DNA from 2 places in the Embleya sp. NPDC008237 genome. Region 1 is predicted to be linked to the other one. Evidence: predicted binding sites of a transcription regulator. Region 1 holds the regulator's gene; the other holds the start of a gene.
The links. The regulator HspR, encoded in region 1, represses chaperone genes until heat shock. The targets are predictions, from matches to a motif close to TTGAGNNNNNNNNNCTCAA.
Positions count from the first base shown of each region.

Region 2: a site for HspR is predicted at 1,746-1,764, ahead of lon (endopeptidase La). Genes of this name have one in related genera too.

Region 1 covers NZ_JBIBGL010000025.1:101,914-105,324, reverse strand. The annotation lists gene ACFZBU_RS42885 (TIGR03767 family metallophosphoesterase) at 1-1,101, opposite strand, end outside; gene ACFZBU_RS42880 (heat shock protein transcriptional repressor HspR) at 1,245-1,718, opposite strand; gene dnaJ (molecular chaperone DnaJ) at 1,720-2,895, opposite strand; gene grpE (nucleotide exchange factor GrpE) at 3,017-3,411, opposite strand, start outside.
Region 2 covers NZ_JBIBGL010000007.1:309,544-312,954, forward strand. The annotation lists gene ACFZBU_RS20310 (MFS transporter) at 1-551, opposite strand, end outside; gene ACFZBU_RS20315 (GNAT family N-acetyltransferase) at 819-1,370, opposite strand; gene lon (endopeptidase La) at 1,798-3,411, shown strand, end outside.

The sequences.
Region 1 (3,411 bases):
CTTGGGCAGGCCGGTGGTGTTGAAGTGCTCCTTGATCGTCTCCGCGCGGTCGATCAGCCGGCGGTCCGGGTCGGGGGTGACCTTGCGCTTGGGGCCCGCCAGCAGCGCGGCGAGCGCGTCCGGCTTGCCGTTCTGCAGCCCGAGGGCGAGCGAGACGATGGTCTGGCCCGCCGATATGTCGAGCACCTTCTCGTCGCCGACCGCGACCTTGGCCAGCAACTCGGTGACCGGCAGGTTGCCCTGGACCAGGCCGTCGTGGTTGCCGTACGCGGTGTACCAGGGGGTCTTCAGGCCGGTCGCCTCGAACGGACGCCGGCAGGCGTCGAGCAGGCCCGGCACGGTGGGGAAGCCGTAGTCGCGCCGGGGCACGTCGTCCTTCTGCCCGGTCGGCGTGCCGTCCGGGTGCCAGTAGCGCTCGTGGTACGCGACCGCGTCCATCGGGCCCTCGTACTTGTTCCGGTCGCCCGAGTCCGGGGTGACCTTCTTGCCGCCGTCCAGCACGTCGATGTACCAGCGCAGCTCGTTGAACTGGATGTTGTCGGTGTTGTCGCCCGTGCATATGGTGAAGGCCAGCGGTTGGCCGAGCGCCGGGCCCTTGCCGATCCGGTTCAGCGACCGCACCATCGCCTCGGCGATCTGTGCGGTCAGCACCTCCTGCGGGCGGTGCGACGACTGGAACGGCAGCAGCTTCGCGAACGGCTGGTCCTTGTCGCTGTGCCGATCCAGGAAGTCCACCCGCGCGGTCGACTGCGAGTCCTGGATATGTATGTCCGTCAACTGGGTGAAGGCGACCAGCGGTTGGCTCTCGGCCTTGATGCCGGGTCCGGCACCGGGGGCCAACTCCGCGCGCAGCAGGTGCGGTTCGCCGGGACCGGCGACCACCTTGCGGTAGCCGCCCGCGCCGGGCGGGCCGAGCACCAGGGTGCGCTCCAGCGTGGTGCCGGCCGTGCCTGCCGGGCCGCCCCCGGTCGGGGCGCCGGACTTGGGCGCATCGCTCGACTTCTTGTCCGGCTCGTCCTTGGCGTCGGTGCACGCCGCCGCTCCGAGCAGTGCCGCACTCGCGGCCGAGTACTTCAGGACGTCCCGACGATTCGGCTTCATGCGGCGACCCTACTGACGCGTATCGAGCGGCATCAAGGAATGCTCGCGAGCGGGCCGCAGCCCGCCGCACGCACGAACGAGGGGCGCGGCCGAAGCCACGCCCCCGGTGTATCCCCGGCCGGTCGGTGCCACCGGCCCGTCGGTCAGTCGGTACGCCCGCGCCTGGGCTTCCAGACCACGAGCGCGGTGCCCGCCTGCGGCCGGACCGGGACCAGGTCGCGCCGGTAGGACGCGTGAACGGCCGCCTCGCGGCGGGCACTCGCGTCCGTCGCCTCGTGCAGCGCGTGCTCCAACTCGGCCACGCGCATGTGCAGCGCGAGCACCTGGTTCTCCAGCTCCAGGATGCGCTTGATCCCGGCGAGGTTGATGCCGGCCTCCTGGGAGAGCCGCTGCACCTCGCGCAACTGCACGATGTCGCGGGCGGAATAGCGGCGCCCGCGACCGGCCGTGCGGTCCGGCGAGACCAGGCCGAGTCGGTCGTATTGGCGCAGCGTCTGCGGATGCAGGCCGGACAGTTGTGCGGCCACCGAGATCACGTAGACCGGAGAGGTCTCGTCGATCTCGTAGCCACGCCGCCCGCCGATGCCGCCGTCGCCGCCCAAGCCGCCCGGTCGCATGTCATGCCCCCTTCGCCGCGTCCAACAGATCGGCTCGGGGATCGTGCGCGACGGTCGCCTCGCGGAACGCCTCCAGCGCCTCGCGCGCCTTGTCGTTCAGCTGCTGCGGGACCGTCACCTCGATGGTGACCAGGAGGTCGCCCCGAGTGCCGTCCTTGCGTGCCGCACCACGCCCGCGGACGCGCAGTGTCCGGCCGTTGCCCGTGCCCGCGGGGAGCTTGAGCGTGACCGGGACGCCGCCCAGGGTGGGCACGGTGACCTCCGCCCCGAGCGCGGCCTCCGGGAAGGTGACCGGCACGGTGACGGTGAGGTTGTCGCCCTTGCGACCGAATACGGCGTGCGCCTTGACATGTACCACGACGTAGAGGTCGCCGGAGGGGCCGCCGCGCTCGCCGGGAGCCCCCTTGCCCTTGAGCCGGATCCGCTGGCCGTCCTGGACCCCGGCCGGGATCCGCACCTGCATCGTGCGCGAACTCTTGGCCCGGCCACTGCCGTTGCACACGATGCACGGGTCGTCCACCAGCAGTCCGCGGCCCTTGCAGTCGCGGCACGGCTCGGAGAAGCCGAAGCCGCCCTGCGGTCGACTCACGTTGCCGGAGCCCGCGCAGGTCGGACACATCCGCGGGGTGGTGCCCGCGGCCGCGCCCGTGCCGTTGCAGTGCCGACACGCCTCGGAGCTGGTCAGTCGGATCGGTACGGTCGCACCGTCGACCGCGTCCGCGAAGCCGAGGGTGACCTCGGACTCCACGTCCGAGCCGCGCCGCGGCTGCTGGCGTCCGGTCTGGCGACCGCCGCCGAACAGGCCGCCGAAGATGTCGCCCAGCCCGCCGGTGCCGCCCGCACCGCCCTGCTGCTGGCCGCCGAAGATGTCGCCGAGGTCGAAGGGGAAGCCGCCGGCGCCGCCCGGCCCGCCGCCGGGGCCGCGGAAGCCGCCCCCGCTGCCGAACAGCGTCCGCGCCTCGTCGTACTCCTTGCGCCGCTTCTCGTCGGCGAGCACGTCGTAGGCTTCCGAGATCTCCTTGAACCGTTCCTCGGCCCTGGTGTCACCCTTGTTCTTGTCCGGGTGGAACTCGACGGCGAGCTTGCGGTAGGCCTTCTTGATCTCGGCGGTGCCGGCGTCCTTGGGGACGCCGAGCACCTTGTAGTAGTCCTTCTCCAGGTAGTCCTTCGTACTCATGCGCCCCTCGCCGATCGGGTCGGGGTGCCCTCGTGCTCCGAGCGCCCGTTTCCGGATTCACTCCACCCGCGCATCGGCGTCCCTCCTCTCCGCTTCTCGTCGTCTGGTTCCCGGTGACGGTTCAGCTGCCGGCCGCTTCGCCCGACTCCTCCGGACCGCCTTCGGCGTCCGCCGTGGGCTCCGCGACCGCCACCCGCGCCGGGCGGATGATCCGTTCGCCGACCTGGTAGCCGGGCTGCAGGATCTCCACGCACGTGGGCTCGGTGACATCGGTCGCGTACGAGTGCAGCAACGCCTCGTGCACCGTGGGGTCGAACGGGTCGCCCTTGGAACCGAAGCTCTGCAGCCCCATCTTGGCCACGATCGACTCCAGCGACTCGGCGACCGACTTGAAGCCGCCCGCCAGTTCGCCGTGGTCACGGGCCCGGCCGATGTCGTCGAGCACCGGGAGCAGTTCGCTCAGCACCTTGATGGCGGCCAGTTCGCCCGCCACGTTGCGGTCCCGCTCGACGCGCT
Region 2 (3,411 bases), on a different contig from region 1:
AACACCGAACCGGCCGGCACAGCCGCGAAGATCACGGCGGTCGCCGTACCCACCACCTTCGCGCGCACCAACCGAGGCGCCAACCCCGCCCCGATCGACCAGAACCCGCCGATGGTGACCCCGACCAGCGACCGAGCCACCAGCATCACCCAGAACGCGGGCGCAGCCGCCGCGAGGAAGTTCGCCACCGCCAGGAGCACGATCAGCGCGACCAACATCGTCCGCCGATCCAGCCGCCCGGTGCACACGGTCACCAGCGGCGCGCAGATCGCCGCCAGTAGGCCCGGCACGGTCATCAGCCATCCCGCCGTCCCGTCCGAGACGCCGAAGTCACCCCCGATCGGCGTCAACAACCCGATCGGCAGGATCTCGCTGGTCACGATCGCGAAGATCCCGAGCGACAGACACACGACGGCCGGCCAGTACTGCCGGGATTCCTGTTCGGGTGCCTGCTCCTGTCCCTGTTCCCGTTCCCGTTTCGGTGTCTGCTCCTGAGAAGACGGGTCGGTCCGACCGGTCGTGTGCTCGGCGGATCCGGTGGTGACGGACATGACGTTCCCTTCGGCGATGCGGGTGGGTGGGACCCCGACGCGGGGTGTGTCCCAGTACAACCACCCGCACCACACCGGGTCTGGCGGTATCCCGCCGTCAACCCTTCCGCCATGCCCTTGGCCTTCGGCCCGCTTCGGGCGTACGGCCGCTCTTACGGCAATTCGCGCCCACCACCGTCGAGTTGCGCACCACCGCCACAACCGTCGATCAGCCCCACCGCAGAGGCGGGATCGAAGCCGATCGGCGGCCCGGGGTGGCGGCCCTTCCTACAGGTCGGCCGGGATCAGCGAGTACAGCACGACGTCGACCCGGCCGGCGTGCAGGCGGCCGGCCTTGCGCAGGATGCCCTCTCGATGGAGGCCGGCCTTGATCGCCGTCTTGCGCGAGGGGATGTTCCCCACGGCGGCCTTGAGTTCGAGGCGCTCGAAGCCCTGCTCGGTCAGCAGCCAGTGCCCGAGTGCGCGGGTGGCCTGGGCGGCGATCCCGCGTCCGCGCGCCCACGGGGCGATCCAATAGCCCACCTCGCTGACCAGTTCGTGCCAGTCGGTCCGCTTGAGCCCGACGGCGCCGAGGAGCCGCCCGTCGGCGGGGTCGGAGATCGCGAAGTGGATGCCGTCGCCCGACTCGCGCAGGGTGTGGGCCGTTTTCGTACACCAGTCGACGGATGCCTCGACGGTGTAGGGCCGCGGCAGCGGTATCCATCGTTGGACCACCTCGTCCGCGCAGGCGGTTCGGTTGTCCTCGACATCATCGGCGCTGAACGGCCGGAGTGTGATCGAGCCTGCATGCAGGACACGTTCGGGAAAGACGTCGCTCACTGACAGGATTCGCCCCCTCGTATCAAGTCGCCCGATTCTTCCGCCTCACCGGCCGTGACGTAAGAGCCACGGGCCGAATTCACCCACTGCGCCCAACGCCCGGCCCACGCCGGCGGTCGAGCACCTGGTCCGAGCGCCGGCGCGCTGCGGCCGCGTGCGTCCTCCGGCCGCTGCACGCGGCCGGCCGCTCCGGGATGACGAAGCGGCGGAGCCCGCGGAACGGTTCGCGTTCGGTAACGCGGGTCCACCCTGACCCATGCGCCGCCCGATGCACGCGTCACCCGACCCATGCGGCCTTCACGGCCACCCGAACAACTTCGCTCACGGCGAACAGGGACTCGGGAGGACGGGGGAACAAAGAGGGGCTCTTGTTTCTTGAGTCAGTGCAGCGCAACTTTTTCGACTGTGGCTACTTGAGGGGCATGACATGAGCGAGACCATCGGGACCCTGACCCTGCCGGTTCTTCCGCTGGACGACGTGGTCGTCCTCCCCGGCATGGTGGTCCCGCTCGAACTCGATGACGCGGAGACCCGTGCCGCCGTGGATGCCGCGCGGGCCGCCGCGGGGCGGTCCGGTGGACCCGGCATCCGTAGTGAGAGCAAGGCGCGGGTGCTGCTTGTTCCGCGCGACGACGGTCAGTACCCGGCGGTGGGCACGCTCGGCGTGATCGAGCAGGTCGGGCGGCTGCCCGGGGGTGAGTCGGTCGTGGTGGTGCGCGGCGAGGGCCGGGTGCGGATCGGCAGCGGTACCACCGGGCCCGGCGCGGCGCTGTGGGTCGAGGCGACCCGGGTGGCGGACGCCGAGACGGACGAGCACACCGACGAGCTGGCCCGCGAGTACAAGGCCCTGGTCACCACCGTGCTGGGCAAGCGCGGTGCGTGGCAGGTGGTCGACCACGTACAGGCCCTGGAGGACCCCAGTGACCTGGCGGACAACTCCGGCTACGCCCCCTACCTGACGCTCCAGCAGAAGATCGAGGTGCTCCAGACCGTCGACGTCCGGGAGCGGCTGACCAAGGTCGTCGGCTGGACCCGGGACCACCTCGCCGAGCTGGACGTGGCCGAGACGATCCGCAAGGACGTCCAGGAGGGGATGGACAAGCAGCAGCGCGAGTTCCTGCTCAAGCAGCAGCTGGCCGCGGTGCGCAAGGAGCTCAACGAGCTCAACGGCACCCCGGACAGCGAGGAGGAGGACTACCGGGCCCGGGTCGAGGCGGCGAATCTGCCGGAGAAGGTGCTGGCCGCCGCGCTCAAGGAGGTCGACAAGCTGGAGCACGCCTCCGACGCGTCGCCCGAAGGCGGGTGGATCCGCACCTGGCTGGACACCGTCCTGGAGATGCCCTGGAACGACCGCAGCGAGGACGCGTACGACATCGCCGAGGCGCGCGCGATCCTGGACGCGGACCACTCCGGCCTGGTCGACGTCAAGGAGCGCATCGTCGAGTACCTGGCGGTTCGCAAGCGCCGCGAGGAGCGCGGGCTCGGTGTGGTCGGCGGTCGCCGTTCCGGCGCGGTGCTGGCCCTGGTCGGCCCGCCCGGGGTCGGCAAGACCTCGCTCGGCGAGTCGGTGGCCCGCGCGATGGGTCGCTCGTTCGTCCGGGTCGCGCTCGGCGGTGTGCGGGACGAGGCCGAGATCCGCGGCCACCGGCGCACCTACGTCGGCGCGCTGCCCGGCCGGATCGTCCGGGCGATCAAGGAGGCGGGCAGCATGAACCCCGTCGTCCTGCTCGACGAGATCGACAAGGTCGGCTCGGACTACCGGGGCGACCCGACCGCCGCCCTGCTCGAAGTGCTCGACCCGGCGCAGAACCACACCTTCCGCGACCACTACCTGGAGGTCGAACTCGACCTGTCCGACGTGGTGTTCCTGGCCACGGCCAACGTCCTGGAGACGATTCCCGAGCCGCTGCTGGACCGGATGGAACTGGTTCGCCTCGACGGCTACACCGAGGACGAGAAGGTCGTCATCGCCCGGGACCACCTGATCAAGCGTCAGTTGGACAAGGCGGGCCTGGACGACACCGAGGTGTCCTTCACCGAG